3 regions of the Streptomyces sp. NPDC048751 genome follow, and region 3 is predicted to be linked to each of the others. Evidence: riboswitches for the same ligand, from Rfam matches in the RefSeq annotation. Region 3 holds a riboswitch; each other region holds the start of a gene.

Region 1 (10,399 bases), on a different contig from region 3:
GGTTTTCGTGAATTTCCAGCGTCGCCGTGGAGTTGTTGAGCGTGATGAAGTGCAGTCCGGGCACTCCCTCGGCCAACAGCCGAGCGCAGAACTCCGTGGCGAATTCGATGCCAATGGAGCGTACAGCGGACGGATCGTCTTTTGCTGTGAGGATCCGCTCTTTCAGCGCCGGCGGGAAGGCGGCGTTGGTGAGCGACGGCACCCGCTGCAGCGTCTTCACGCTCGCGATGGGCATGACCTCGGGAATGATCGGGGTGTCGCAGCCGGCCGCCGCCACCCGGTCCCGCAGGCGCAGGTAGTCCTCGGGCTGGAAGAACATCTGAGTGATGGCGTAGTCCGCGCCCGCGCGGCACTTGTCGACGAAGTGGCTGACGTCGGTGTCCCACTCGCTGGAGCGCGGGTGCATCGCGGGGAAGGCCGCGACACCCACGCAGAAGTCACCGGACGTCTTGATCAGTTCGACGAGCTCGGAGGCGTACCTCAGACCCTGCGGGTGGGGCACCCACTCGCCCATGGGGTCGCCCGGCGGGTCGCCGCGCAGCGCCAGCATGTTGCGGATCCCCGCGTCGGCGTACTGGCCGATGATGTTGCGCAGGTCGGCGACGGAGTGGTCGACCGCGGTGAGGTGGGCGATCGGCGTGAGGGTGGTGTCCGAGGCGATGGCCTCGGTCGCCTTGACCGTGCCCGCGCGGGTGGAGCCGCCCGCGCCGTAGGTCACGGAGACGAAGTCGGGCGCCACGGCCTCGACGCGGCGCAGCGCGTTCCACAGGTTCCGCTCGCCCTTCGGGGTCTTGGGGGCGTAGAACTCGAAGGACAACGTCGTCTTTCCGGTCGCGAGCATGTCACGAACGGTGCGCGCGTGGTCCGTCCTGGTGGATGCGGTTCCGAGGGCCATACCGGCAGGTTAGCCAGGGGGCGCCGGTCCCCCAACCGGATGTTGGAAATTTGCCCGGTTTGTCGGCTTGTTGTCCACTCGTTGTCCACCCATCGGACAAACAGCCGGGTGCGAAAACAGCCAGGACGGCCGAAGGCTCACGCCTGCCGGAGCCGCTTGGCGAACTCGCTCGCGGCGGCCCCCGGGTCGTCCGCCTCCGTGAGCGCGCGGACGACGACCACGCGCCGGGCGCCCGCCTCCAGCACCTCGTCGAGGTTGCCCAGGTCGATGCCGCCGATGGCGAACCAGGGGCGGTCGGTGGCCAGGGCGGCCGTGTGGCGGACCAGGTCGAGGCCGGGGGCGGGGCGGCCGGGCTTGGTGGGGGTCGGCCAGCACGGGCCGGTGCAGAAGTAGTCCACGCCCTCCTGGACGGCGGCCGCGGCGGCCTCCGACTCGGCGTGCGTGGAGCGGCCTATCAGCACGTCGGCGCCGAGGACGGCACGGGCGGCGGGCACCGGGAGGTCCCCCTGGCCGAGGTGCAGTACGTCCGCGGTGGCGGCGTGGGCGACGTCCGCGCGGTCGTTGACCGCGAGCAGCTTGCCGTGCCGGGCGCAGGCCTCGGCGAAGACCTCGAGGTGCTCCAGCTCCTCGCCGGCCTCCATGCCCTTGTCGCGCAGCTGCACGATGTCGACACCTCCGGCCAGGACCGCGTCCAGGAACTCCGGCAGGTCGCCCTGGCGCTTCCGGGCGTCCGTGCACAGGTAGAGACGGGCGTCGGCGAGCCGGGCGCGGGCGGTGTCGGGCATGCGTGTGTCCCCCCGTGGTGTGGCGTACGGGCCCGCGGGCCCGTACGCCGGGTGGTTGTTCGGATCAGCAGGTCAGACGGCGAGCGCCTGGGCGCGGCGCTTCACCTCCGTGCCGCGATTCTCGCTCAGTGCCTGCGCGGGGGTGCCGGGCAGGGTCGGGTCGGGGGTGAAGAGCCACTCCAGCATCTCTTCGTCCGTGAAGCCGTCGTCCCGCAGGAGCGTCAGGGTGCCGGAGAGGCCCTTGACGACCTTGTCCTCGTCGATGAAGGCGGCGGGGACGTGCAGTGCGCGGTTCTCGCCACGGCGTACGGCGATGAGCTGGCCGTCCTTGACCAGCTGCCGCACACGTGTCACCTCGACCCCGAGCTTTTCGGCAATGTCGGGGAGGGTGAGCCAGGCGGGGACGAGAGCATCGATCTTTGCGTCAATCTCGGTCACGTCATCAAGACTGCCATCCCGGACTGACAGTGGGTAGCCAGGCACCGCCCTACGGGGCATGAGCCCCCCTCACCGCTACGCCGTCGCGGCCTTCAGCGGGCGCGCCGGGTCCGTGAGCAGCTCGGGGTTCATCGGCGTGCCCGACTCGATCAGCCGCCTGCCCTGGGCCAGGTCCCTCGGGCGGCCCACCGCCAGCAGGGCGACCAGGCGCGTCTCGCGGAGCCAGCAGACCGTCCAGGCCGGTCCTGAGGGGTCGCCGCGCCACAGGGTGGTGTCGGCGGACGGGTGGTGACCGGCGTACTGGACGAAGCGGCCGAACTGCTCGGACCAGAAGTACGGGACCGGGTCGTAGACCGCCGGGGGCTCGCCGGAGGGGCCGCCGACGATGTTCGCGGCGACCGTGCGCGGGCCCTGGAGGGCGTTGTCCCAGTGGTGGACCAGCAGCCGCTCGCCGTAGCGCGCCGACGGGAAGGATGCGCAGTCGCCGACCGCGTACACGTCCGGCGCGGAGGCGCGCAGGCCGTCGTCGGCCACGACCTCGCGGTGCGCGCCGAGCGCGATGCCGGAGCCGGCCAGCCAGGCCGTGGCGGGCCGGGCGCCGATGCCGACGACGACGGCGCCCGCGGGCAGCCGCGTGCCGTCGGCGAGCACCACCGCGCCGGGTTCGACGCGCTCCACGCGCGCCTGCGTGCGCAGCACCGCCCCGCTGTCGGCGTACCAGGCGGCCATCGGCGCGGCGACCTCGGCGGGCAGCGCGCCCGTGAGCGGCCGGTCCGCGGCCTCGACGACGGTCACCGCGCAGCCGGCCTCCCGGGCGGCCGTGGCGAACTCCGCGCCGATCCAGCCCGCGCCGACCACCACGATGTCGTGCTGCCGCGCGAGGACGGGCCGCAGGCGCTCGGCGTCGTCCAGGGTGCGCAGCAGATGCACACCGGGCACCCCCTCCGTGCCCGGCAGCCGGATGGGCTCGGCTCCGCTCGCGAGGACGAGGACGTCGTACGGCACCGGGCCGGTGGTGGTGTCCAGTTCGTGGTCGCCGGGGCGCACGCCGAGCACCTCGCGCCCCAGGTGCAGCTCGATGCCGAGCGCCTCGAAGTCGACGTCGAAGGCGGAACCCTCGGCCTTGCCGAGCAGGACGGCCTTGGACAGCGGCGGCCGGTCGTACGGCTGGTGGGGCTCCGCGCCGATCAGTGTCACCGTGCCGGTGAAGCCCTGCTCCCGCAGGGCGACCGCGGTCTGCACCCCGGCCATGCCCGCCCCGACGACGACCACGCGCCGTCGCCCCGCCGTGCCCCGCTCCTGCGTCTGCTCGCTCACCTGATCACCTTAGACAACTGACCATGCGTCAGTCAGCTGTCGGCCGACCTACTGTCAGCCGTCGGCTTCCCTGACCTGCTCCACCACGCTCGTGCCCCGGCCGGGCTGCGACTCCCACTCCCAGGTCTCCTCCAGGCGCACCCGGCCGTCGGGCAGCTCCACGACGGTGGACACACAGTGCCCCGCCGACGTGGTCCCGTCCTGTTTCAACTGCACGTACCGGAAGTCCAGCTCGTCCCCCACACGCGTACCCACCAGACGCCCGCGCACGACATCTCCGCCGGTGTACTCGGCCCAGATCTCACCGTCCTTCTCGTGGTACGTGAACCGGGTGCGCGTACCCACCTGACCTGGGGCCTGGTCGGCGACGGGGGCGAGGACGAGACCGTCCAGCGAGCGGGGCATGACGTGAGGCTCCCTACAAGTGCGCTGCTCCGAGGGCTAGGGTGGCCACCGTAAAGCACACGCGGGAGCCCGGCGCACCGGGCTGAGAGGGAGGCTGGCGGCCTCCGACCGTACGAACCTGATCCGGGTCATGCCGGCGAAGGGAGGGGCTGGAAGCCCATGTCGCGTACGTCCGACACCTCAGACGTCCTGGTCGTCGGGGGCGGAATCATCGGTCTTGTCACCGCCTGGCGGGCCGCGCAGCGCGGTCTCGCCACGGCCGTCGTGGACCCCGAGCCGGGCGGCGGTGCCGCGCAGGTGGCGGCCGGGATGCTGGCCGCGGTCACCGAACTGCACTACGGCGAGCAGACACTGCTCGGCCTGAACCTGGAGTCGGCCCGCCGCTACCCCGACTTCGCGGCCGAACTCACCGAGCTCACCGGACACGACCTCGGCTATCGCCGCAACGGCACCCTGGCCGTCGCGCTGGACGCCGACGACCGCGCCCACCTGCGCGAACTGCACGCCCTGCAACGGCAGTCGGGGCTCGAGTCGGATTGGCTGTCCGGGCGGGACTGCCGGCGCCTGGAGCCGATGCTCGCGCCGGGGGTGCGCGGCGGGCTGCGGGTGGACGGTGACCACCAGATCGACCCGCGGCGGCTCGCCGGGGCGCTGGTGGCCGCGTGCGAGCGGGCGGGCGTGGTCTTCCACCGCGGCTGGGCCGAGCGGCTCTCCGTCGTACGGGAGCGGGCGTCCGGCGTCGTCACACGCGCGGGTGTCGCCCTGGGCGCGGAGCAGGTGGTGCTCGCCGGCGGCAGTCTCAGCGGGCGGCTCGCGGGCGTCCCGGACGAGGTCCTGCCGCCGGTACGGCCCGTGAAGGGGCAGGTGCTGCGGCTGACCGTGCCGAAGCGGTACGCGCCGTTCCTGAGCCGGACCGTGCGCGCGATGGTGCGCGGCAGCCAGGTCTACCTGGTGCCGCGCGAGAACGGCGAGCTGGTCGTCGGCGCGACCAGTGAGGAGCTCGGCTGGGACACGACGGTGACCGCGGGCGGGGTGTACGAGCTGCTGCGCGACGCCCACGAACTGGTGCCGGGCATCACCGAGCTGCCGTTGACGGAGACCCGCGCGGGGCTGCGTCCCGGCTCGCCCGACAACGCGCCGCTGCTCGGTCCGACCGGGCTGGCGGGACTGTTGCTGGCCACCGGGCACTACCGCAACGGTGTGCTGCTCACGCCGGTCACCGGCGACGCCCTGGCGCATGCCCTGGTCACCGGTGAACTCCCGGATGAGGCCCGCCCGTTCACCCCGAAGCGTTTCGCTCTCCTGGAGCAGCCCGTATGAACATCTCCGTCAACGGGGAGCCCCGCGAGTTCGCTCCCGGAACGGCTCTCGACACCGTCGTGATGACGCTGACCCCGGCACCTTCCGGGGTCGCCGCCGCCCTGAACGAAACCGTCGTCCCGCGCGCGCGGTGGTCGTCGACGCCCCTCTCCGAGGGCGACCGCGTCGAAGTCCTCACCGCGGTCCAAGGAGGCTGACCCATGGCCGACGACCCCTTTGTCCTCGGTGACACGTCCTTCTCGTCCCGGCTGATCATGGGAACCGGCGGGGCGCCCAGTCTCGACGTGCTGGAGCGGGCGCTGGTCGCCTCCGGCACCGAGCTGACGACGGTCGCGATGCGGCGGGTGAACCCCTCGGTGCACGGTTCGGTTCTCTCGGTCCTCGAGAAGCTCGGGATCCGGGTGCTGCCGAACACGGCGGGGTGCTTCACCGCCGGGGAGGCCGTGCTGACCGCCCGCCTCGCGCGCGAGGCGCTCGGCACCGACCTGGTCAAGCTGGAGGTCATCGCCGACGAGCGGACGTTGCTGCCCGACCCGATCGAGCTGCTGGACGCGGCGGAGACACTGGTCGACGACGGGTTCACGGTGCTGCCGTACACGAACGACGATCCGGTGCTGGCGCGGAAGCTCGAGGACGTGGGCTGCGCGGCGATCATGCCGCTCGGCTCGCCGATCGGTTCCGGGCTCGGGATCCGCAACCCGCACAACTTCCAGTTGATCGTGGAGCACGCGCGGGTGCCGGTGATCCTGGACGCGGGCGCCGGTACCGCGTCGGACGCGGCGTTGGCGATGGAGCTGGGCTGTGCGGGCGTGATGCTGGCGTCGGCGGTGACCCGGGCACAGGAGCCGGAGCTGATGGCATCGGCGATGAAACACGCCGTGGAGGCGGGGAGGCTGGCCCGGTTGGCGGGCCGGATCCCTCGCCGGCACTTCGCGGAGGCGTCGTCCCCGACGGAGGGGCTGGCGGCGCTGGACCCCGAGCGTCCTGCTTTCTAGGCCGTCTGGTTCGCCAGTGTGACGTGTGAAGCGTCACAGGTCGGCTGCAGTCATGGCGCGAAACGGGTGGAGCCGTAGGGGTGTCAGTTGTGGCTCGTACACTCGCCTGCGTGGATACGACCCTTCAGGACCCTCTCGTCGGGCAGGTGCTCGACGGCCGTTATCGCGTCGACGCGCGGATCGCGGTCGGTGGGATGGCCACGGTCTACCGGGCCCTGGACACCCGCCTCGACCGCGTCCTGGCGTTGAAGGTGATGCACCCGACCCTCGCGGCCGACGGTACGTTCGTCGAGCGGTTCATCCGGGAGGCGAAGTCGGTGGCCCGGCTCGCCCACCCCAACGTCGTGCAGGTCTTCGACCAGGGCACCGACGGGTCGTACGTCTATCTCGCCATGGAGTACGTCGCCGGCTGCACCCTGCGCGACGTGCTGCGCGAGCGCGGGGCGCTGCAGCCGCGGGCCGCGTTGGACATCCTGGAGCCGGTGCTGGCCGCGCTCGGCGCCGCGCACCGCGCCGGGTTCGTGCACCGGGACATGAAGCCGGAGAACGTGCTGATCGGGGACGACGGCCGGGTCAAGGTCGCCGACTTCGGTCTCGTACGGTCCGTGGACACGGTCACCAGCACCACCGGCGCCGTCCTCGGCACCGTCTCGTACCTCGCGCCCGAGCAGATCGAGAACCAGGGCGCCGCCGACCCCCGCGTCGACGTGTACGCGTGCGGTGTCGTCTTCTACGAGATGCTGACCGGCGAGAAGCCGCACGACGCGGACTCCGCCGCCGTGGTGCTCTACAAGCACCTCCACGAGGACGTCCCGCCGCCGTCGGCGACGGTGCCGGGCCTGCCGTACGAGCTGGACGAGCTGGTCGCCTCCGCGACCGCCCGCAATCCGGACATGCGCCCGTACGACGCCGTGGCGCTCCTCGCGCAGACCCGTCAGGCGCGAGAGGCGCTGAGCGCGGACCAGCTGGACGCGCTGCCGCCGCATGCACTCGCCGCGGGCCACGACAACGCGGACGACCGTACGAGCGTGATCCCGCGCTCGCTGACGGTGCCGCGGCTGCTGCCGGTCAACGAGCACGCCGAGCCCGAGGTGCACCGCACCAGCCGGCTGGAGACCCCGCCGCCGCCTCCACCGGCACCCCGGCGAGGGCTGCCGCGGCGCGGTGTCGTTTCGATCGTCGCCGCCCTGCTGCTGGTCCTCGGCGTCGGCGCGGGCGTCTGGTACATCAACTCCGGGCAGTTCACCAAGGTCCCGGCGCTGCTGACGAAGACCGAGGCGCAGGCGGAGGACCGGCTGGAGGAGGCCGGGCTGAACGTCGGCAAGGTCACCCACTCCTACAGCGACACCGTCAAGCGCGGCACGATCATCAGCACCGACCCGGCGCCCGGCACCCGCATCCGTGACAACGACTCCGTGGCGCTCACCGTCTCCGACGGCCCGGAGACGGTGAACGTGCCCGACGTGAAGGGCGCCCGTCTGGCCAAGGCGAAGGCCTTGCTGAAGTCGGACGGGCTGGAGCCCGGCATGGTCACGGAGGCGTTCAGCGAGGACGTCGACAAGGGCCTCGTGATCCGCACGAACCCCGCCTCCGGCACCGAGCGGCGAGCGGGCTCGGCGATCGCGATCGTCGTCAGCAAGGGCGCGCCCGTCGACGTCCCGGACGTCACCGGTGAGGACGTGGCGGACGCCAGGGCGGAGCTGGAGGAGGCCGGCCTGAAGGTGAAGATCTCGTCCGAGACGGTCACGTCGGACGAGTTCGACAAGGGCCAGGTCGCCGCGCAGTCCCCGGACGTCGACACCCGGGTCGCCGAGGGCGACACGGTGACGCTGACGGTGTCCAAGGGCCCGCAGATGATCGAGGTCCCGGACGTGGTCGGCGACAGCGTCGACGACGCCAAGCAGCAGCTGGAGTCCGCCGGCTTCCAGGTCAAGGAGGACCGCGGGCTGCTCGGGCTGTTCGGTGACACCGTCAAGAAGCAGTCCGTGGACGGCGGCGACACCGCGCCCAAGGGGTCGACGATCACGATCACCATCCGGTGAGGGCTGTCACGCGGATGGTGGACGGGGCGGGCCGTGCGGCATGACACCCTGAACGGGTGACATCTCAGCAGCACAGCCCCTCCCGCAACCCCGTCGGCGGCCATGTCCCCGTGGCCGGCGGACTGCACTCGGTGGGGCTGACCTACGCCCACGACCTCAAGGCGGAGACCGTGCAGGTCTTCGTCGCCAACCCGCGCGGCTGGGCCACGCCCACCGGTGATCCCCGGCAGGACGAGGCGTTCCGGGAGACCTGCGCGGCGGAGTCGATCCCGGCGTACGTGCACGCCCCCTACCTGATCAACTTCGGCTCGCACACCGAGGCGACCGTGGAGAAGTCCGTGGAGTCGCTGCGGCACTCGCTGCGTCGCGGGCGGGAGATCGGCGCGCTCGGCGTGGTCGTGCACACCGGGAGCGCGACCGGGGGCCGGGAGCGCTCGGTGGCGCTGAAGCAGGTCAGGGAGTACCTGTTGCCGCTGCTCGACGAGCTGACCCACGACGACGACCCGTTCCTGCTGCTGGAGTCCACCGCCGGGCAGGGCTCCTCGCTCTGCTCGCGGACCTGGGACTTCGGGCCGTACTTCGAGGCGCTGGACGCGCACCCCAGGCTGGGCGTCTGCCTGGACACCTGCCACATCTTCGCGGCCGGCCACGACCTGACCGGGCCGGACGGCATGCACCGGACGCTCGACCTGCTGGTGGAGACCGTCGGCGAGGGACGGCTGAAACTGATCCACGCCAACGACTCCAAGGACGTGGTGGGCGCCCACAAGGACCGCCACGAGAACATCGGATCGGGGCACATAGGCGAGGATCCGTTCCGTGCGCTGATGACGCACCCGGCCACCGAGGGCGTGCCGCTGATCATCGAGACGCCCGGCGGCAAGGAGGGACACGCGGCGGACGTGGAGCGGCTGAAGAAACTCAGGGACGGATAGCACGTTAGGGAATACCCCCTAGGGGTATCTGGTTGGTGCCTGACACGCGGGAACCGACACCTGACTCTGGGGGCACGATGGAACACGAAGCGCACGCGGCACACGTTCACCATCACGGGGCGGAGGCCGCCGCCGGCACCTGGGCCACGGCCGTCCAGGCGACCCTGCACTGCCTCACCGGCTGCGCCATCGGCGAGGTGCTCGGCATGATCATCGGCACCGCGTTCGGCTGGGGCAACGTGCCCACCCTGATCCTGGCGATCGTCCTGGCGTTCTTCTTCGGTTACACGCTCACCCTGCGCGGCATCCTGAAGGCGGGCGTCGACCTGCGGGCGGCCGTCCGGGTGGCACTGGCCGCGGACACGCTGTCGATCGCCGTGATGGAACTGGTCGACAACGGCGTGATCGTGCTGTGGCCCGGCGCCATGGACGCGGGACTGGGCGACGCCCTGTTCTGGGGGACGCTGGCGATCTCCCTGGCCATCGCCTTCGTGGTCACCACCCCGGTCAACAAGTGGATGATCGGCCGCGGCAAGGGCCACGCGGTGGTGCACCAGTACCACCACTGACAGCGAGGACGCCGGGGCTCAGAGCTCGGGGCCGTCCCCGGGCTCCTCCTGGTAGGAGTAGCGCTGTTCCTTCCAGGGGTCGCCGACGTTGTGGTAGCCCCGCTCCTCCCAGAAGCCCCGGCGGTCGGCGGTCATGTACTCGACGCCGCGGACCCACTTGGGGCCCTTCCAGGCGTAGAGATGGGGAACGACCAGGCGGAGCGGGAAGCCGTGCTCGGCGGTGAGCAGTTCGCCGTCCTTGTGCGTGGCGAAGATGGTGCGCTCGGAGGCGAAGTCCGACAGGCGGAGGTTGGAGCTGAATCCGTACTCCGCCCACACCATCACATGGGTGACATCGGGGGCGGGTGGGGCGGTCTCCAGGATCGTGCGGGCGGGAATGCCGCCCCACTCGGCGCCGAGCATGCTGAACTTCGTGACGCAGTGCAGATCGGCCACGACGGTGGTGTACGGCAGGGCCGTGAACTCCTCGTGGTTCCAGCAGTGCTTCTCACCGTCGGCGGTGGCACCGAAGACCCTGAACTCCCAGCGCTCCGGCCGGAACTTGGGCACCGGCCCGTAGTGCGTGACCGGCCAGCCCCGCTGCAGTCGCTGCCCCGGCGGAAGCTCGGACCGTGCCGCTTCTCCAGATTCGCGCTCCACCGGATGACCCATGTCTCCATCCTGACAGACCCCGGACGGTGCACATGACCGGCCATGTC
Region 2 (10,399 bases), on a different contig from region 3:
CTCGGACTACATGGGCATGCTCGGCACCGTGATGAACTGCCTGGCCCTCCAGGACTTCCTGGAGAAGGAGGGCATCGACAGCCGGGTCCAGACCGCCATCACCATGGGCCAGGTCGCCGAGCCGTACATCCCGCTGCGCGCGGTGCGCCACCTGGAGAAGGGGCGCGTGGTCATCTTCGGCGCCGGCATGGGCATGCCGTACTTCTCCACCGACACCACCGCCGCCCAGCGTGCCCTGGAGATCGACGCCGAGGCGCTGCTGATGGGCAAGAACGGCGTGGACGGGGTCTACGACTCCGACCCGAAGACCAACCCGGACGCCGTCAAGTTCGACTCCCTCGGCTACGGCGAGGTCATCACGCGGGACCTCAAGGTCGCCGACGCCACCGCCGTCACGCTGTGCCGCGACAACAAGCTGCCCATCCTCGTCTTCGAGCTTCTGGCGGAGGGCAATATCGCGCGCGCCGTCAAGGGTGAGAAGATCGGCACGCTTGTGGGTGACCAAGGCAGCCGGGACTGACCATGGACCCCGACCAGGGGTGGACAATGTCCTGCCGGTCGGGAACCGTGCAGAAAGAAGACGCGACGCAGCCGGCCGCCGCCACCGCCAAGGAACCGCAGCCGGGCCTACTCAAGACACGCAGGAGCAAGTGGTGATCGAAGAGACCCTCCTCGAGGCCGAGGAGAAGATGGAGAAGGCCGTCGTGGTCGCCAAGGAGGACTTCGCCGCGATCCGCACCGGCCGTGCGCACCCGGCGATGTTCAACAAGATCGTGGCCGACTACTACGGCGCGCCGACGCCGATCAACCAGCTGGCTTCGTTCTCCGTGCCGGAGCCGCGCATGGCGGTCGTGACCCCGTTCGACAAGAGCGCGCTGCGCAACATCGAGCAGGCGATCCGCGACTCCGACCTGGGCGTCAACCCGAGCAACGACGGCAACATCATCCGTGTGGTGTTCCCCGAGCTCACCGAGGAACGCCGCCGCGAGTACATCAAGGTCGCCAAGGGCAAGGGCGAGGACGCCAAGGTGTCCATCCGCTCGGTCCGCCGCAAGGCCAAGGACGCCATCGACAAGCTGATCAAGGACGGCGAGGTCGGCGAGGACGAGGGCCGTCGTGCGGAGAAGGAGCTCGACGACACCACGGCGAAGTACGTCGCCCAGGTGGACGAGCTCCTCAAGCACAAGGAGTCGGAGCTGCTCGAGGTCTGATGAACGACTCCTCCTGGGGCGCTCCGCCACAAGCCGGGTCACACACCGGGTACTGGGGACCGTCCGACCAGGGGCCTGTCCAGGGGGCTGCCCCGGCGGGTCCCGCGTACGATGCGCCTGAGGCGCAGCACACTCGCCCCATGCCCATCGTGCCCGACGTGCCCGCATACGGCGGAAACCAGGATGACGACCGGGGGGCCGCTCGGCTGAGCGGCCCCTTGTTCCGCAACGAGACGCCGCAGGCCCGGCCCAACGGGTCGTACGACACGCCGCAGGCACAGCCCTATGGGGCGGTGCCGCAGAATCCGGAGCCCATGCCCGACGCCCCTCAGCCGGCGCCCGCACCGCAGAAGAAGAGTGCGGGCCGCGACCTGAGCGCGGCCATAGGGGTCGGGGTCGGGCTCGGCGCGGTCATCGTGGCGTCCCTGTTCGTCGTCAAGGCCGTGTTCGTCGGCGTGATCGCGGTCGCCGTCGTCGTGGGTCTGTGGGAGCTGACGAAGCGGCTCGAGGAACGCAAGGGCATCAAGGCGCCCGTGGTGCCGCTCGCGGTCGGTGGCGCGGCCATGGTCGTCGCCGGGTACGCGCGGGGCGCCGAGGGCGCGTGGATCGCCATGGCGCTCACCTCGCTGGCCGTCCTCGTATGGCGTATGACGCAACCGCCCGAGGGCTACCTCAAGGACGTCACGGCGGGTGTCTTCGCGGCGTTCTACGTCCCGTTCCTGGCCACGTTCGTCGCGATGATGCTGACGGCCGACGACGGCCCCTGGCGCGTCCTGACGTTCCTGCTCCTCACGGTCGTCAGCGACACCGGCGCGTACGCCGTCGGCTGGCGCTTCGGCAAGCACAAGCTCGCTCCCCGCATCAGCCCCGGCAAGACCCGTGAGGGCCTGCTCGGCGCGGTCACCTTCGCCATGGTCGCCGGGGCGCTCTGCGCGCAGTTCCTGATCGACGACGGCACCTGGTGGCAGGGCCTGGTCCTGGGCCTGGCCGTCGCGGCCAGCGCCACGCTGGGCGACCTCGGCGAGTCCATGATCAAGCGTGACCTCGGCATCAAGGACATGGGCACCTTGCTGCCGGGCCACGGCGGCATCATGGACCGGTTGGACTCGCTGCTTCCCACGGCTCCGGTGGTGTGGTTGCTGCTCGTCGTTTTTGTGGGGTCCGGGTGAGGAAGGGCCACGGAGCCACGCCGCGGTAGCGGCACATGGGTACAGCATGGACCGGTTGGACTCTCTGCTTCCTACGGCTCCCGTGGTGTGGTTGCTGCTCGTGCTCTTCGTGGGGTCCGGGTGACCGGTCGGCACGTCAGTGCGCCGTGAGTGAGCCCCCGTCCGATACGGACGGGGGCTCGGTCGTTCCGGGTGGGATGGAGCCCGGCGCCGTGAAGTGGGACGATTCCGGTAGAAGCCCATGACAGGGAAGAGACTCCCTGAAAGGAGGCGGACGCGATGTCCGACTTCCGAGAAGTGGTCGACATCGACCGCACCCCCGACGACGTGTGGGCCTACATCATCGACCCCGAGCACCTGCCGGAGTGGCAGGAGAGCGCCGTCGCCGTGGAGCAGCTCGACGAGGGGCCGGTCCACGTCGGCTCCCGCCTGCGCATCACCCGGCACGTCGGGCGCCGCGACATGCCGTTCCTCATGGAGTACACCGAGTGCGACCCGCCGCACGCCTGGGGCCTGCGCGCGGTGGAAGGCCCCGTCCGGCCGCGCGTCCACGGCGAGATCACCCCGCTCGACGACGGCCGTCGCTCCCGCGTGACGATGGAGATCGACTTCGAGAGCCACGGGGTGGGCAAGATTCTCGTCCCCCTGGTCGTACGCCCACAGGTCCGCAAGGAACTCCCGTACGACGAACAACTCCTCAAGCAGCACCTGGAGCAGACCACCGCGTGAACCGCCTCAAGAGCCCTTCGCCGGAACCAGCGCGTTGTAGAGCTCGGTCACCTTCGCCTCGAAGGGCGGCGCGTTGAACTCCTCGGCGACCGGCATCACCTTCTCCTGGATGAAACGGTCGTGCTGTTCCGCCGACTCCCAGATGTCGACGACCTGCCAGCCTCCTCCCTTCGCGGGAGCCGCGTAGTGGGCGATCAGCCCACTGGGCAGGTCGTCGGGGTCGGGGAAGATCCGCTCCAGAGTCGCCTGGTAGAGCTCCTCGGTCCAGTCGGGGCCGTAGTGATATCCCAGAACGGGCATGCCGGGGCCGTCCCTTCCGCGTGATCGCAGTGATCGCAGTCCTTCCCCCACGACGCTAGGCCCGCGCCCCGGACCGTGCGACCGGCGCTACTCCGTCCGACGCCCGGCACGACGGCCGCGGGGGCACACCGGACGGCCGCATGGCACACCCAGTGGATCTGCGACACTGGTACAGCCATGCCTAAGCCCGGAGAACTCACATTCGTCGCCCCCCGCGGAGCCAAGAAGCCGCCGCGGCATCTCGCTGATCTCACGCCTGCCGAGCGCAAGGAGGCGGTGGTCGAGGTCGGGGAGAAGCCGTTTCGTGCCAAGCAGCTCGCTCAGCACTACTTCGCGCGGTACGCGCACGACCCGGAGCAGTGGACCGACATCCCGGCCGCCGCGCGGCCCAAGCTGCAGGAGGCGCTGCTTCCCGAGCTGATGACGGTCGTACGGCATCTGGCGACGGACCAGGGGACCACGCGCAAGACGCTGTGGCGGCTGTTCGACGGGACGCTCGTGGAGTCCGTGCTGATGCGGTACCCGGACCGGGTGACGATGTGCATCAGCTCGCAGGCGGGGTGCGGGATGAACTGCCCGTTCTGCGCGACCGGGCAGGCGGGTCTGGACCGGAATCTGTCCACCGCCGAGATCGTGCACCAGATCGTGGACGGGATGCGGGCGCTCAGGGACGGCGAGGTTCCCGGTGGGCCCGCCCGGCTCTCCAACATCGTCTTCATGGGCATGGGCGAGCCCCTCGCCAACTACAAGCGGGTCGTGCAGTCCATCCGGGCCCTCACCGACCCGGCGCCGGACGGGCTCGGGCTGTCCCAGCGCGGGATCACCGTGTCGACCGTCGGGCTCGTCCCGGCGATCCACCGGTTCGCCGACGAGGGCTTCAAGTGCCGCCTCGCCATCTCGCTGCACGCCCCCGACGACGAGCTGCGCGACACCCTCGTCCCCGTCAACACGCGGTGGAAGGTGCGCGAGGTCCTCGACGCGGGCTTCGACTACGTCGAGAAGTCGGGGCGCCGGCTGTCCATCGAGTACGCGCTGATCCGGGACATCAACGACCAGGCCTGGCGCGGTGACCGGCTCGGCCGGCTGCTCAAGGGCAAGCCCGTGCACGTCAACCTCATCCCGCTGAACCCGACCCCGGGCTCGAAGTGGACCGCGTCGCGGCCCGAGGACGAGAAGGCGTTCGTGGAGGCCATCGCGGCGCACGGCGTGCCGGTGACGATCCGGGACACCCGTGGGCAGGAGATCGACGGGGCCTGTGGCCAGCTCGCGGCCACCGAGCGGTAACCTGGCTGGGTTCCATCGGTCCCACCACATCTTCATATTCCGACAGGGGAGCGCCACAGCGCTGAGAGTGCGGCAAGCGGGCCGCAGACCCTCTGAACCTCGCCCAGGTCATTCTGGGTAGGAAGTTCGGTCACCCACTCAAGCTGTTGCGCCCCGCCCGGGGATTCCGGGCGGGGCCGCGTCTCTTCCTGGCCAACCCCAGGAGGAAAACCAGTGCACACCAAGACGTTCGTGGCCGCTGCCGTCGGCCTCGGTCTCGTCACGCTGTCCGCGTGCGGGTCGTCGTCCGACGGCGGGGGCTCGACGGACTCCAAGACCGTCACCCTCGTCAGCCACAACTCGTGGGCCGTCTCCAAGAGTGTCCTCGCCGACTTCGAGAAGCAGTCCGGCTACAAGGTCAAGGTCCTCGAGGACGGCGACGCCGGCCAGGCCGTCAACAAGGCGATCCTGACCAAGGACAACCCGCAGGGCGACGTCTTCTTCGGCGTCGACAACACCCTGCTGTCCCGGGCGCTCGACAACGGGCTGTTCCAGTCGTACGAGGCGAAGGGGCTCGACCAGATCGACCAGCAGTACCAGCTCGACAAGGACAAGCACCGGGTCACCCCGGTCGACTACGGCGACATCTGCGTCAACTACGACAAGAAGTACTTCGCCGACCACAAGCTGGCCCCGCCGGCCTCCTTCGACGACCTGGCCAAGCCCGCGTACAAGAACCTCCTCGTCACCGAGAACGCCTCGACCTCCTCGCCCGGCCTCGGCTTCCTGCTCGCGACCGCCGCGAAGTACGGCGACGACCAGTGGCAGGGCTACTGGAAGAAGCTCAAGGCCAACGGTGTGAAGGTCGTCGACGGCTGGGAGCAGGCCTACAACGAGGAGTTCTCCGGGTCCGCCGGCGGCAAGAAGGCCAAGGCCGACCGGCCGCTCGTCGTCTCCTACGCCTCCTCGCCGCCCGCCGAGGTGATCTACGCCGACCCCAAGCCGACGACCGCGCCCACCGGCGTGGCGACCGGCACGTGCTTCCGGCAGATCGAGTTCGCGGGGCTCCTGAACAACGCGAAGAACACCAAGGGCGGCAAGGCCTTCATCGACTTCCTTCTCTCGAAGGAGTTCCAGGAGGACATGCCGCTGAACATGTTCGTCTACCCGGTGCTCGCCGGGGCGAAGGTGCCCGCCGAGTTCACGAAGTACGGGCCCGCCGCCAAGGATCCCGAGACGATGGACCCGGCGAAGATCGCCGACAACCGTGACCAGTGGGTCAAGTCGTGGACCTCGCTCGTACTCAAGTGAGGGGCAAGGCCCGCGGGGGCGCGGCGCGGCTCGGGCTGATGGTCCTGCCCGTCGCGTTCTTCGGGCTGTTCTTCGCCTACCCGGTCGCCGCGATCGTCGCCCGAGGGCTCGACACCGACGGCGGCTGGCGGTTCGGGCGGCTTCTGGACGTACTCGGGCAGTCGGACATCCGGCACGTCCTGTGGTTCACCACCTGGCAGGCCCTCGCCTCCACCGCGCTCACCCTGCTGATCGCCCTGCCGGGTGCCTATGTCTTCGCCCGCTTCGACTTCCCCGGCAAACAGGTGCTGCGGGCCGTCGTCACCGTCCCCTTCGTGTTGCCGACGGTCGTCGTCGGTACGGCGTTCCTGGCCCTGGTCGGACGCGGCGGACTGCTCGACGAGCTGTGGGGCGTACGGCTCGACACCACCGTGTGGGCGATCCTGCTCGCGCATGTCTTCTTCAACTACGCGGTCGTCGTACGGACGGTCGGCGGGCTCTGGGCGCAGCTCGACCCACGGCAGGAGGACGCGGCGCGGATGCTGGGCGCGTCGCCCCTGAGGGCCTGGCGAAACGTCACTCTGCCGGCGCTCGTGCCCGCCGTGGCCGCCGCCGCGCTGATGGTCTTCCTGTTCACCTTCACCTCCTTCGGTGTGGTGCAGATCCTCGGCGGCCCCACTTTCTCCACGCTGGAGGTGGAGATCTACCGGCAGACCTCCGAGATCTTCGACCTGTCCACCGCCGCCGTCCTCACGCTCGTGCAGTTCGTGGCGGTGGGCGCGGTCCTCGCCGTGCACGCCTGGACGGTACGGCGGCGGGAGACCGCGCTGCGGCTGGTGGACGCGTCGGTGACGGCGCGGCGGCCGCGCGGGGCCGGGCAGTGGGCGCTGCTGGCCGGTGTGCTGCTCACGGTCGTCGTCCTGCTGGTGCTGCCGCTCGCCGTGCTGGTCCAGCGGTCGCTGGGCGCGCCGGACTTCGGCTACTACCGGGCGCTGACGTCGGCGGACGGGGGCGTGTTCCTCGTCCCGCCGATCGACGCGATCGGCAACTCGCTGCAGTACGCCGTCACCGCCACCGCCATCGCGGTCGTGATCGGCGGACTCGCCGCCGCCGCGCTGACCCGGCGGGACGCGGGCCGGTTCGTACGCGGCTTCGACGCGCTGCTGATGCTGCCGCTCGGCGTCTCGGCGGTGACCGTCGGCTTCGGGTTCCTGATCGCTCTCGACGAGCCCCCGCTGGACCTGCGTGCCTCCTGGATCCTGGTGCCGCTCGCGCAGGCGCTGGTGGGGGTGCCGTTCGTCGTACGGACCATGCTGCCGGTGCTGCGGGCGGTCGACGTACGGCTGCGGGAGGCGGCCGCCGTGCTCGGGGCGTCGCCGTGGAAGGTGTGGCGGGAGGTCGACCTGCCGATGGTGCGGCGGGCGCTGCTCGTCGCCGCCGGGTTCGCCTTCGCGGTGTCGCTGGGGGAGTTCGGGGCGACGGTGTTCATCGCGCGGCCCGACAACCCGACGCTGCCGGTCGCCGTGGCGAAGCTGCTCGGCCGGGCCGGTGACCTCAACTACGGACAGGCGATGGCCCTGTCGACGATTCTGATGCTGGTGTGCGCGGTGGCGCTGCTGATCCTGGAGAGGCTGCGCACGGACCGGACCGGGGAGTTCTGATGCTGCTGAGTCTTGGGGGCGCGACCGTGCGGTTCGGGGGGCGGGCCGTGCTCGACGCCGTCGATCTCGGCGTCGCCGAGCACGAGGTCGTGTGTGTGCTCGGGCCGAGCGGCAGCGGCAAGTCGACGCTGCTTCGGGCGGTGGCCGGGCTGCAGCCCCTGGACGCGGGGCGGGTCCTGCTCGAAGGACGCGACCAGGCGGGGGTGCCCGCGCACCGGCGCGGGGTGGGCCTGATGTTCCAGGACCATCAGCTGTTCCCGCAGCGGGACGTGGGCGGCAATGTGGCGTTCGGGCTGCGGATGCAGGGCGCTTCCCGGGGCGAACGGGACTCCCGGGTAGGGGAGTTGCTGGACCTCGTCGGACTGCCGGGGGCCGCCGGCCGGGCCGTCGCCGCGCTCTCCGGCGGTGAGCAGCAGCGCGTCGCGCTGGCCCGGGCCCTCGCGCCCCGGCCGCGGCTGCTGATGCTGGACGAACCGCTCGGGCAGCTCGACCGGTCGCTGCGGGAGCGGCTCGTCGTCGAACTGCGGGAGCTGTTCGGGCGGTTGGGCACCACCGTGCTGGCCGTCACCCACGACCAGGGCGAGGCCTTCGCGCTCGCGGACCGGGTCGTGGTGATGCGGGACGGGCGGATCGCCCAGTCCGGTACGCCTCTTGAGGTGTGGCAGCGGCCCGCCGACGCGTTCGTGGCCCGCTTCCTCGGCTTCGACAACGTGGTGCCGGCGACGGTCGCCGGGGAGGCCGCGGACACCCCGTGGGGCAAGGTGCCGGTCCCCGACGACGCCCCGCAGGGACCACGCACACTGCTCGTACGGCCCGCCGGGGTCAGGCTGGTGGCCGCGGACGCGGGCCTGCGCTGCACGGTGACCGCCCGCACCTTCAAGGGCACCCATGTCTCCGTGCGCCTCCAGCCGGAGGAGGCACCCCGCCTGGAGGCGGCGTGCGCGCTGCGGACCGCGCCCGAGGTCGGGGACGAGATCGGAGTGGAGTTCGACGCGGCCGAAATCGTCGTGCTCGACTGAGCGTGATGCCCCTAGGGTGTTACGTATGACGCCACTCCCGTATGACCGCTACTGCGACGAAGTCGCCCACCAGGTGGGCCGGTTGAGGTCCGTGGTGACCTCCGGCGCCGACCTGTCCGCCACCGTGCCCACCTGTCCCGACTGGTCGCTGGAACAGTTGGTACGGCACACGGGTGCGGCCCTGCGCTGGACGGAGTTCATCGTGCGCACCCGGGCGCAGGAGCAGGCCCCGATCGAGAAGGTCCCGCTGTACCGGGGACCGGAGGCCGAGGGGGACCCCGCCGCGCTGGACGCCTGGCTGGCCGAGACCGGCGAGATGCTCGTCGGCGCGCTGCGGGAGGCAGGACCCGACACGCGGGTGTGGGGGTGGGCCGGGGTCCTCGACACCCGCTTCTGGGCCCGCCGAATGACGCACGAGCTCGTCGTGCACGGCGCGGACGCCGCGCTGGCCGCGAAACAGCCGTACGAGGTCGCGCCGGAGGTGGCGGCCGACGCGCTGGACGAGTGGCTCCAGCTCGTGGAGTTCGTGCAGCGGACCGGGGCCCACGAGGCGGCGCGGGAGCTGCCGAGGGACGGGCGCAGCATCCATCTCCACGCGACGGACACGCCTGGCGAGCTGAACGCCGAGTGGGTCGTCGAACTCGCCGAGGACGGGGTTCGCTGGCGGCGTGGGCACGAGAAGGCGACGGTCGCGCTGCGCGGGCCGCTGACCGACGTGCTGCTCGCCTTCTACCGCCGGCAGCCGCTGGACACCCCGGGGCTGGAGGTCGTCGGGGAACGGGAGCTGCTGGAGCTCTGGCTGGAAAGGGTCACCTTCGGCTGAGCGGACATGCCTGTGGCCCGGCCCCCTGCGGGGTCGGGCCACAGAAACGCGCGGGGCCGACGGGTGCCGACGCCCCTACGGGCGGACGGGGTCAGCGCGTGCTGGCCCCGCGGCGGCGCATGCCGAAGAAGATCGCGCCGCCGCCGATCACGACCAGGGCGGCCGCGACGCCGGCGATCACACCGGTACGGGAGCTCGCGCCGGTCTCGGCGAGGTTCGACTCACCGGCCGCCGCCGAGGGGGCGCTGCTCACGGTGCCCGCGGGGGCGGAGCTGCCGGCCTCGGGGGCCGCGGGGGACGGGGGAACCGTCGGTTCGGCGGCCGGGGCCGAGGCGGTGTCCGAGGCCGCGTCCGACGGCGACGGGCCGGCGTCCGACTGCGTCGGAGTCGGGGTCGGGGTCGGAGTCGGAGTCGGGCTCGCGCTTTCCTCGGCCTTGCAAGCGGTGGACGGCGTGGTCAGGTTGGGGGCGATGTCCGCGTCGAGGTCCTTGCCGATCTTGACGTGGACACGGTAGATGGCGTTGGGCTCCCAGGCCTCCTCGAAGGTGACGGTGCCACCACCCGAACCCTTGACCTTGACCTCACCGACCTTCTTCACGTCGGCGCCGTTGTTCTCCAGGAAGACCGACACGGTGGCCGGGGTGCCCTTGGGGTCCACGTCGGTGACCGTGATGACGCCCTTCGCGCCGTCGCACTTGGCTTCGGCGGAGAACTCGTCTATGCCGCTCGCGAACGCGCCGCCGGCGGCGCCGAGCGCGAGAGCGGACGAGGCGGTGGCGACACCGAGGATGCGCACGGAACGTGCGACGGTACGGCGGGATATGGACACGTTTGTCCTTTACAGATGCGCAACTGCGGGGGGCTGAGGGGGTGATGACGCCCCGACTGGATGGAACAACACCGCCCCCACGAGTCTCTCAGGTCTATAAGCGTT
Region 3 (10,399 bases):
CAGGAACGCTTCTTCTTTCGCACCTGGCGCGTGGCGGCTGTGGCGGCTTCTTTCGGTGGACGCCCAGTGTGGTGCTTTCGGAGGAAGCGTGTTGCAGCGCCGGGTGGCGCCCGGCCCAGTGCTCGCCCGCCTCAGCGCTTGCGCCGCCGGCCGCGGGTGCCGCGTACCGGGATCGGCCCCGTGTCCGCGGTGGCCGGTACCGCCGACGCCAGTGCTGTCTCGCCCTGACGGTCGGCCGAGACGACCAGGGCCGCCAGGGCCGTGGTGACCGGCACCGACGCGACCAGCCCGATCGAGCCCACCAGCGTGCGCACGATCTCCTCCGCGACCAGCTCGCTGTTGGCGACCGTACCGACGCCGCTCTGCGCGATCGAGAAGAGCAGCAACAGGGGCAGCGCCGCGCCCGCGTAGGCGAGGACCAGCGTGTTGACGACCGAGGCGATGTGGTCGCGGCCGATGCGGATACCGGCGCGGTACAGCCCCCGCCAGCCCATCGCCGGATTGGCCTCGTGCAGCTCCCACACCGCGGACGTCTGGGTGACCGTCACGTCGTCGAGGACACCGAGCGAGCCGATGATCACGCCGGCCAGCAGCAGACCACTCATGTCGATCTCGGGGTACAGCCCGTGGATCAGACCGGTGCTGTCGTCGGTGTTCCCGGTGAGCGCGGCCCAGTCGATGAACACCGAACCGAGGATGCCGATCAGCAGCAGCGAGATCAGAGTGCCCAGGACGGCCACGGACGTACGGGCCGACAGCCCGTGGCACAGGTAGAGGGCGACCAGCATGATGGCGCTCGACCCCACCACGGCCACGACCAGCGGGTTCGAACCCTGCAGGATCGCTGGCAGGATGAAGAAGTTCAGCACCATGAAGCTGATGGCCAGCGCGACCAGCGCCATGACACCGCGCAGCCGTCCCACGACGACGACGGCGAGGGCGAAGATACCGGCGAGCACCGTCATCGGGAGGCGGCGGTTGACGTCGGTGACCGAGTACTGCAGGTCCTTCGGTGCCGAGGGCTCGTAGGCGACCACTACCTCCTGGCCCTCGTGCAACTGCCGTGACTGGTCCGGCTGGACGATCTCCGTGAACGTACGGCCCGTGTCGTCGCCGGTGTCGACACGGATCGTCGCCTTCTTGCAGGTGCCGTTCGCCTGCTGCTGGGCGGAGGCCCCCTCGGCTGTGGGGGCGCCGCCGGTCGGGGCGCCCCCCGAGGCGTTCACCGACTTGCAGCTCACGCTCTCGACCTCGGTGACCGTGGCTTGCTGGGTCTGCCGGTCGAAACCGACGCCGGTGCGCTCGTGCGCGGGGGCACCGCCGGGCCACAGTACGGCCAGCCCGACCACGACCGCCGCGGCGAACGGGATGAGGATCGCCGCGATGACCTTGCGCAGATGCTTGGAGACAGGTGCGGCGGGACCGTGGCTGTGACTGTGCGAGTGGCCATGACCGTTGCCGCCACCCTCGTGCCCGTGCCCGGGGTCGTGGCCGTCTCCACCACCGACGCCCGGCCCGCGGCCACCTTCGGAGCCGGGACCATGCCGATGCGCGTCACCGCCACCGGGACCGAGCCCTTGGCCGCCGCCGGGACCGAACCCCTGCCCGCCCCCAGGTCCATGTCCCGGGCCGCGGTCTCCCGGACCATGTTCGTGCCCGCCGGCGAAGTCGTAGTCCTGACCGATGCCGGGGCCGGACCCGCGGGCGTGTTCGTCACCGAACGCGGCTCGCTGATCGTGGCCGCCGCCGTAACCAGGCGCGTCCCCACGGCCGTTGCCGTTTCCGCTGCCAGGTCGGCGGGGCGGCTCGTTCGGCGGGAACGGGTACTGCTGTCTCGTGGTCACCGCCCGATCATCGCAAGAACGACCGAGGCCCACTGTTCACCGCGCCACAAAGGACGCTAGCGTGGAGGCACCTTTGCACACGCGGGAGCTCGGAGCACCGGGCTGAGAGGGCGCTGACCTCCGTCTTCGCGATGTTTCACGTGGAACAGCGTGATGTTTCCCATGAAACGCCGACCGACGGAAACCGCTGCGTCGACCGCCGAACCTGTTACCGGGTAATGCCGGCGTAGGGAGTAGGTCTCATGACCAACAAGGACGCGCGCACGCCTGCCTCCATGCAGTCCCCCAGCAGCGAGGAGGCCGGGAAGTCCATCGGCTGGCACAAGGCGTATGTCGAGGGCTCACGCCCCGATCTGCGGGTGCCGGTCCGTCAGGTGCACCTCACCAACGGGCAGACAGTCACGCTCTACGACACCTCGGGCCCGTACACCGATCCGCTGGCCGACACCGACGTCCGTAGGGGCCTGCCGCCACTGCGGGAGAACTGGATCATCTCCCGTGGCGACACGGCGGAGTACGCGGGCCGTCCCGTCCGTCCCGAGGACGACGGGGTCAAGCACACCTCCCCGCGTGGCGGACTGCGCAACCTCGACGCGGTGTTCCCGGGTCGGCCCCGACAGCCGCGCCGCAGCCGTGACGGCAAGGCAGTCACGCAGCTCGCCTACGCGCGCCGAGGCGAGGTCACGCCCGAGATGGAGTACGTGGCCATCAGGGAGAACGTTTCGCCCGAGGTGGTGCGCGAGGAGATCGCGGCGGGTCGCGCGGTGCTGCCGGCCAATGTGAACCACCCGGAGATCGAGCCGATGATCATCGGCAAGCGGTTCCTGGTGAAGGTCAACGCAAACATCGGCAACTCCGCGGTGACCTCCTCCATCGAGGAGGAGGTCGAGAAGATGACCTGGGCGACCCGTTGGGGCGCCGACACCGTCATGGACCTGTCCACCGGCCGCAACATCCACACCACCCGCGAGTGGGTGCTGCGCAACTCCCCCGTCCCCATCGGCACGGTCCCGCTCTACCAGGCCCTCGAGAAGGTCGACGGCAAGGCCGAGGAGCTGACCTGGGAGATCTACAAGGACACGGTCATCGAACAGGCGGAGCAGGGCGTGGACTACATGACGGTCCATGCGGGTGTCCGGCTGCCGTACGTCCCGCTCACCGCCAACCGCAAGACCGGCATCGTCTCTCGCGGTGGCTCGATCATGGCGGCCTGGTGCCTCGCGCACCACAGGGAGTCGTTCCTGTACGAGCACTTCGAGGAACTCTGCGAGATCCTCGCCGCCTATGACGTCACCTACTCGCTGGGCGACGGTCTGCGGCCGGGCTCGATCGCGGACGCCAACGACGAGGCGCAGTTCGCGGAGTTGCGCACACTCGGGGAACTCAACACGATCGCCAAGCGTTTCAACGTACAGACCATGATCGAGGGCCCGGGCCACGTCCCGATGCACAAGATCAAGGAGAACATCGACCTTCAGCAGGAGATCTGCGATGAAGCTCCGTTCTATACGCTCGGCCCGCTGACGACAGACGTCGCGCCCGCGTACGACCACATCACCTCCGGCATCGGTGCCGCGATGATCGCCTGGTGGGGCACAGCCATGCTCTGCTACGTCACGCCCAAGGAGCACTTGGGCCTGCCCAACCGTGACGACGTCAAGACCGGCGTCATCACCTACAAGATCGCCGCCCATGCGGCCGACCTCGCCAAGGGGCACCCCGGTGCGCAGGAGTGGGACGACGCGCTGTCCGACGCCCGCTTCGAGTTCCGGTGGGAGGACCAGTTCAACCTGGCCCTCGATCCGGACACGGCACGGGAGTTCCACGACGAGACACTGCCGGCCGAGCCCGCCAAGACGGCTCATTTCTGCTCGATGTGCGGGCCGAAGTTCTGCTCGATGAAGATCTCCCAGGACATCCGCCGCGAACACGGCGGTACCCGGACGGAGGTCGAGGAGGGCATGGCTCAGAAGTCGAAGGAGTTCGCGGCCGCGGGCAACCGCGTGTACCTGCCGCTGGCCGACTGACCCGCGTCCACCGACCGGTGTGACCCCGGTGTGGCTTGCGCTCCCCTGGGCGGGGGCGCAAGCCTGGGGTTACTCGGGCTGGTGCTCGGGGCCCCCGAAGTCCGGGCTGGTGTAGTCCGGGCTGGAGAAGCTCGGGCGGGGGCCGCGGTCTCCGTCGTCGGCGGGGCTGGTGAAGCCGGGACGGCCGTAACCGAGGTGCGGGATGCGGCCGGTCGGGGCCGGCGGGGCCGCGGGGTGCAGTGCGGCCGTGGTGTCGGGAGCGGCGGCGAGGGCGTCTCGCAGGAACGGCAGGATGCCGCGCTCCAGGAGTGCCTCGTGCCAGGCTTCCCTGGCCCGCGTCACCTCTTCTTCCAGTTCGCCGTACGGACCGGCCGTCGGCGAGGGGCGGTTGCGCAGTGCGGTGAGCAGCAGCCCGACGGTGGCGACGAGGATCGCGGCCGCGGTCATGGCGCCGAACACCCATCCGGCGGTCAACAGGGTCTGGGCGAACGCCGGCTCAGGATCGAGCATCTTCAGGATGTAACCCACCAGCAGGAAGATCGCCGCGGCGGTTCCGGCGAGGACGGGCGCCAGGACCGCGACGACGGCGACGGCGCCCGCGCCTGCGGTCTCGGCGACCTCACCCATGGTGGCGGCGAGCCCCATCGTGCTCGCGTCCGGCTCGGAGGAACCGGAGTCGCGGGCCGACGACGGGGTGGACGGCGCCGGACGGCGCAGTTCCTCGCGGACCTTCACATAGTGCTGGTACTCGGTCGCCGCGGCCGCCGTGATGAACGTGGTGGCGTTGAGCGCCATGGTGCGCAGCTGTTCGGGATTGAGCCGCTGTCCCACAGCGGCCAGTTCCGGGCGGTGTGGTGCGGAGCGCAGCGCCTCGTCGAGGATCCGCTCGTACTCCTGGCGGTCCTCGCTGTGCAGGTGCTGCGGAACGCTGTTCATGTGCATCCCCCGATGCTCCGTAGGGCTTGGGGCTCGCATGCCAACGAGCCGTCGGGCAGAAACGGAGGGGAGCCTGCTACGGATAAGGCGATGGTAGAGCGGTGACGGCACACGTTGACAGGGGGTTTGCCGAAATTGGCCCCTGGCCTGCGCCGTCGCCCGTCGTTCCGACGCCCGGGGACGCCTGCCCGGTGAAGGTTCAGTTATCCAGGGGAAGTTGCTGGACCAGCAGCTTTCCGGCCATGGTCACCCCGCCGTCCATCGCGATGGCCAGCCCGTCGGCGTAGACGTGCGGTCCCTCGACCACCGGACCGGCCGGGTCCTCGCCCTCCTCGGAGCCGACCTCGCCGAGCAGGTACGGAATGGGGCTGTGGCCGTGAACGATGCGGGTGCCGCCGTACATGTCGAGCAGGGAGCGCACGGCGTCGGCACCGCCCTCGTCGCGGAAGGAGAACCGCTTGGTGAACTTGCGGAACAGGTCCCACACCTCGTCCGCGTCGTTGCGGGTGAGCGTCTCGCGGATGGTGTCGTTGACCGCCTCGATCGAGTCGCCGTAGTCGAGGTAGGCGGTCGTGTCGGAGTGCACGAGCAGGTGGCCGTCGACCTCCTCGACGGCGTCGAGGCGGGCCATCCACTGCAGGTGGTGGTCCTGGAGACGGTCCATGTCGGACTTCTGGCCGCCGTTGAGCAGCCAGGCCGCCTGGAAGGTGGCGGTGCCCGCGCCGGAGTTGACGGGAGTGTCGCCGAACCGCTTGGCGCCGAGCAGCAGCAGCTCGTGGTTGCCCATGAGGGCCTTGCAGTAGCCGCCTGCCGCGGCGGCTTCGGCGGACAGCCGCATCACCAGGTCGATGACGCCGATGCCGTCGGGGCCGCGGTCGGTGAAGTCGCCGAGGAACCACAACCGGGCGGTGCCCGCGCTCCACTGGCCTGCGGCGTCGACCAGGCCCTTCTCCTGGAGGGCGGCCAAGAGCTCGTCCAGGTAGCCGTGCACGTCACCGACGACGTACAGGGGGCCCTGGCCGGTGGCGGTGGCCTGCGGGGCCGTGGCCGCCGCCGGGTCAACCGTCACCTGGAGCGTGTCACCCCGGTTGATGACCGGCAGATCGCGCTGTGTGGGGGTGTAACCCTCCGGGTGCTCCAACGGCTCCTCGACCGGGCGCACCGCTTCCTCCGGTTGCGCACTGTGGTCGTACGGACCGGTCTCGTGGACGTAAGCGGGCACCCGGAAGTCGCGCAACGTCGCCGTGCGCTCCACCTCGGGTCCCTGACCGGCCCCCTGAGTCATCAGACCCCTCCACCATCGCGCCGCATCTGCACCGCATCGGACTGCCTGGTCGCAGCGGCCCGCGGTGTCGTGGGCCCATCATAGGAATGCGGATCGCGCCGTGTGATGACCCAGGGGTGGTGAATCGGAGCGGGGCTCCCGTTCATCGCGGCTTTCGCCCCGATTGGGCCGGGCTTCGTCCACCCCGGGCACAGCATGCCCATGTTGTGGCCCACACCCTCGCGCTACTCCTCCTCGGGTGCCCGGGGCGGGCTGACCGTCGTCCGCGGCGGACGACGCTGGGACGAGGTACGCACGATCAGCTCGGTCGGTATCACCTGCTCGACCGGTTGGTCCGACTCGACCCCTTCGATCGCGTCGATGAGGAGCTGGACCACCGCCGTGCCGATGCGGCGCGGCTTGAGGGAGAGCGTGGTGATGGGCGGCTCGGTGTTGGCGTACACGGTGGACTCGCTGCAGCAGACCAGCAGCAGGTCGTCGGGGACGCGCAGACCGTAGCGGCGGGCGGCGGCGAGCAGGTCGGTGCCGTTGGGGTCGAACAGTCCGTAGACGGCGTCAGGGCGGTCGGGCCGGGCGAGCAGCCGGTCGGCGGCGACGGCGCCCGCGCACGGATCGTGTGCCGGGTAGGCCTCGTACACGGGATCCTGGCCCACACGCTCGCACCAGCGCAGGTAGGCGGTCGTCGACAGGTGGGTGTACGTGTCCGTCGTCGTCCCCGTCAGCAGGCCGATGCGGCGGGCTCCGGCGTCGGCCAGGTGGTCGAGGATGCCCAGGACGGCGGCCTCGTGGTCGTTGTCGACCCACGCCGTGACCGGGAGCGCGCCGGCCGGGCGGCCGTCGGAGACGACCGGTAACCCCTGGCGGACCAGTTCGCTGACGACCGGGTCATGGTCGGAGGGGTCGATGACGACCGTGCCGTCGAGGGCGACGTTCGACCACACGTCGTGGCGGGAGGTCGCCGGCAGGATGACCAGCGCGTAGCCCCGGGCGAGCGCGGCCGAGGTCGCGGCGCGGGCCATCTCGGCGAAGTACGCGAACTCGGTGAAGGTGAAAGGTTCATCCCCGTACGTCGTCACGGTCAGGCCGATGAGGCCCGACTTGCCGGTACGGAGGGTTCTGGCGGCCGCCGACGGGCGATAGCCCAGCCGGTCGGCGACCTCACGGACATGGCGTCGGGTGGCGTCGGGGAGCCGGCCCTTGCCGTTGAGGGCGTCGGAGACGGTCGTGATGGAGACCCCGGCGGCGGCGGCCACGTCCCTGATGCCCGCCCGGCCCGGCCGGCTGCCTCGGCGTGAGGTTTCCGCGCGGCTCACCTGGTGCTTCCCTGCTGCTGTCATGGCGAGCCGATAGTAGGGCTCATGCGGTGGGGTAGGGCGGACGCATATGCACGCGTTGACAGGCACGTTTCTGCATGGCTGAGGGGCCTCAATTGCCTTGGAAATGAAGGAAGTTGAACGTCTTAGGCGCAGTACGTGACGTGGTGGCACGCATGAGCCTGCCAACTCTCCGATGTTTCGAAGAGGTCTCAACTCACCTTGACGGGGGATGCGCGCCACGGAGTGAGCCACCGGCGCATAGATATATGTATGACGCGCCCCCTGATTGGTACGCCTTCGTACGGTGATGCCCCGGATGCCGAGGGGAGCGCGGTGATTGTCGTTCACCAGTACGCAGCGGCGCCCAATCCTCATAGGGTGAGCAGTATTGGAAGCCGGTGGTCATGAGGAGGACTGCGGTGAGCGAGACGAGCCCCAAGTTGCGCGCCGAGCTGGACGGGATCCCCACCTACAAGCCGGGCAAGCGCGCCGCGGCCGGCGGCCCGGTCGCCTACAAGCTGTCCTCCAACGAGAATCCCTACCCGCCGTTGCCCGGCGTCATGGAGACCGTGACGGCGGCGGCCTGCAACTTCAACCGCTACCCCGACATGGCGTGCACGGGCCTCATGAACGAGCTGTCCGAACGCTTCGCCGTCCCGCTCTCCCACCTGGCCACCGGCACCGGCTCGGTCGGCGTGGCCCAGCAGCTGATCCAGGCCACCTCCGGTCCCGGCGACGAGGTGATCTACGCCTGGCGGTCCTTCGAGGCGTACCCGATCATCACGCAGATCAGCGGCGCGACGTCGGTGCAGGTGCCGCTGACACCGGGTGATGTGCACGACCTGGACGCGATGGCGGCCGCGATCACCGACCGGACCCGGCTGATCTTCGTCTGCAACCCCAACAACCCCACGGGCACGGTCGTGAAGCGGGCCGAGCTGGAGCGGTTCCTGGACCGGGTGCCCGGCGATGTTCTGGTCGTCCTCGACGAGGCGTACCGGGAGTTCATCCGCGACCCCGAGGTGCCCGACGGCGTCGAGCTGTACCGGGAACGGCCCAACGTCTGCGTCCTGCGGACGTTCTCCAAGGCGTACGGCCTGGCCGGGCTGCGGGTGGGCTTCGCGATCGCCCATGAGCCGGTCGCTGCGGCACTGCGCAAGACGGCGGTGCCGTTCGGTGTGAGCCAACTCGCACAGGACGCGGCGATCGCCTCGCTGCGCGCGGAGGACGAGCTGATCGGGCGGGTCGGCTCCCTGGTGTGCGAGCGCACTCGTGTGGTCGAGGCGCTGCGTGCCCAGGGCTGGACGGTTCCCGAGACGCAGGCCAACTTCGTGTGGCTGCGGCTGGGGGAGCACACGGTTGACTTTGCTGCAGCCTGCGAGCAGGCAGGTGCTGTGATCAGGCCTTTCCCCGGTGAGGGTGTGCGGGTGACCATCGGGGAGACCGAGGGGAACGACATCTTCCTGAAGGCGGCGGAAGGGTTCCGAAAGGACCTGTAAGGCTCTCGAAGACGCCACGCTCACCGAGCTGCCGGGCTCTGCTTCGCGCGAACCGATCCCTGGGTCCCCTGTTTCACGTGAAACAGGGGACCCCCCTTTTGGGGCCGGAAACCGGTGTTGCATAATGGCTTGTGAATGTGAACGCATTCACAAGCGTCAGAAGTAAGGAGCGGCGACGTGGACCTGGCTTTGGCGCCGGAGACCCTGGCACGCTGGCAGTTCGGCATCACGACCGTCTACCACTTCCTGTTCGTCCCCCTGACGATCTCCCTGGCAGCGCTGACCGCGGGTCTCCAGACCGCCTGGGTGCGGACGAAGAAGGAGAAGTACCTCAGGGCGACGAAGTTCTGGGGCAAGCTCTTCCTGATCAACATCGCGATGGGTGTCGTCACCGGCATCGTGCAGGAGTTCCAGTTCGGTATGAACTGGTCGGACTACTCCCGCTTCGTCGGTGACATCTTCGGTGCCCCGCTCGCCTTCGAGGCTCTCATCGCCTTCTTCTTCGAGTCCACCTTCATCGGGCTGTGGATCTTCGGCTGGGACAAGCTCCCCCCGAAGATCCACCTGGCCTGCATATGGATGGTCTCCCTCGGCACGATCCTGTCGGCCTACTTCATCCTCGCGGCCAACTCGTGGATGCAGCACCCGGTCGGATACAGGATCAACAAGGAGAAGGGCAGGGCCGAGCTCACCGACTTCTGGGCCGTCCTGACTCAGAACACCGCCCTCAGCCAGGCGTTCCACACCCTCTCCGCGGCCTTCCTGACCGGTGGCGCCTTCATGGTCGGCATCGCGGCCTTCCACCTCGCCCGCAAGAAGCACGTGCGGGAGATGAAGACCTCGCTGCGGCTCGGGCTGGTCACCGTGGTCATCGGTGGCATGCTCACCGCGATCAGCGGAGACGTCCTCGGCAAGGTCATGTTCGAGCAGCAGCCGATGAAGATGGCCGCGGCCGAGGCCCTGTGGGACGGCGAGGCGCCGGCGCCCTTCTCGGTCTTCGCCGTCGGCGACGTCGACAAGGGGCACAACAAGGTCGCCATCGAGATACCTGGCCTGCTGTCCTTCCTGGCCAAGGACGACTTCAGCTCGTACGTCCCCGGCATCAACGACGTCAACAAGGCCGAGCAGGAGAAGTTCGGGCCCGGCGACTACCGGCCCAACATCCCGGTCGCCTACTGGGGCTTCCGCTGGATGATCGGCTTCGGTATGACGTCCTTCGCGATCGGCCTGGCCGGACTGTGGCTGACCCGCAAGAAGTTCCTGCTGCCGCAGCACCTGAGGGTGGGTGACGACGAGGTGCCGCACCTGGCACTGCTGCCCGGGAAGGCCCTCAGCCCGACGCTCACCAAGTGGTACTGGCGCATCGCGATCCTCACCCTGGGCTTCCCGCTGATCGCCAACTCCTGGGGCTGGATCTTCACCGAGATGGGCCGCCAGCCGTGGGTCGTCTACGGCGTGCTCCAGACCCGTGACGCGGTCTCCCCCGGTGTCT

What was found. Region 3 has a riboswitch for thiamine pyrophosphate ahead of thiC (phosphomethylpyrimidine synthase ThiC). Riboswitches for the same ligand answer to the same signal wherever they lie in the genome.
Region 1: it holds a riboswitch for thiamine pyrophosphate, as region 3 does, so the genes downstream of both, thiO (glycine oxidase ThiO) here and thiC (phosphomethylpyrimidine synthase ThiC) in region 3, are expected to answer to the same signal.
Region 2: it holds a riboswitch for thiamine pyrophosphate, as region 3 does, so the genes downstream of both, ACGFNV_RS29700 (thiamine ABC transporter substrate binding subunit) here and thiC (phosphomethylpyrimidine synthase ThiC) in region 3, are expected to answer to the same signal.

Annotation. Positions count from the first base shown of each region.
Region 1 covers NZ_JBICUX010000006.1:409,578-419,976, forward strand. Annotated here, with positions in the region: gene metF (methylenetetrahydrofolate reductase [NAD(P)H]) at 1-895, opposite strand, end outside; gene thiE (thiamine phosphate synthase) at 1,033-1,680, opposite strand; gene ACGFNV_RS21645 (Rv2175c family DNA-binding protein) at 1,753-2,118, opposite strand; gene ACGFNV_RS21650 (NAD(P)/FAD-dependent oxidoreductase) at 2,194-3,435, opposite strand; gene ACGFNV_RS21655 (hypothetical protein) at 3,490-3,840, opposite strand; TPP riboswitch at 3,892-4,002, shown strand; gene thiO (glycine oxidase ThiO) at 4,000-5,160, shown strand; gene thiS (sulfur carrier protein ThiS) at 5,157-5,357, shown strand; gene ACGFNV_RS21670 (thiazole synthase) at 5,361-6,155, shown strand; gene pknB (Stk1 family PASTA domain-containing Ser/Thr kinase) at 6,266-8,197, shown strand; gene ACGFNV_RS21680 (deoxyribonuclease IV) at 8,254-9,132, shown strand; gene ACGFNV_RS21685 (DUF4396 domain-containing protein) at 9,210-9,701, shown strand; gene ACGFNV_RS21690 (sulfite oxidase-like oxidoreductase) at 9,720-10,352, opposite strand.
Region 2 covers NZ_JBICUX010000010.1:21,773-32,171, reverse strand. Annotated here, with positions in the region: gene pyrH (UMP kinase) at 1-520, shown strand, start outside; gene frr (ribosome recycling factor) at 654-1,211, shown strand; gene ACGFNV_RS29720 (phosphatidate cytidylyltransferase) at 1,352-2,380, shown strand; gene ACGFNV_RS29715 (SRPBCC family protein) at 2,660-3,109, shown strand; gene ACGFNV_RS29710 (hypothetical protein) at 3,116-3,409, opposite strand; gene rlmN (23S rRNA (adenine(2503)-C(2))-methyltransferase RlmN) at 3,587-4,693, shown strand; TPP riboswitch at 4,728-4,835, shown strand; gene ACGFNV_RS29700 (thiamine ABC transporter substrate binding subunit) at 4,907-5,983, shown strand; gene ACGFNV_RS29695 (ABC transporter permease) at 6,022-7,623, shown strand; gene ACGFNV_RS29690 (ABC transporter ATP-binding protein) at 7,623-8,642, shown strand; gene ACGFNV_RS29685 (maleylpyruvate isomerase family mycothiol-dependent enzyme) at 8,668-9,465, shown strand; gene ACGFNV_RS29680 (LAETG motif-containing sortase-dependent surface protein) at 9,557-10,261, opposite strand.
Region 3 covers NZ_JBICUX010000012.1:160,034-170,432, forward strand. Annotated here, with positions in the region: gene ACGFNV_RS33150 (YibE/F family protein) at 132-1,844, opposite strand; TPP riboswitch at 1,916-2,094, shown strand; gene thiC (phosphomethylpyrimidine synthase ThiC) at 2,087-3,871, shown strand; gene ACGFNV_RS33160 (hypothetical protein) at 3,941-4,813, opposite strand; gene ACGFNV_RS33165 (metallophosphoesterase) at 5,007-6,092, opposite strand; gene ACGFNV_RS33170 (LacI family DNA-binding transcriptional regulator) at 6,317-7,429, opposite strand; gene hisC (histidinol-phosphate transaminase) at 7,828-8,907, shown strand; gene ACGFNV_RS33180 (cytochrome ubiquinol oxidase subunit I) at 9,085-10,399, shown strand, end outside.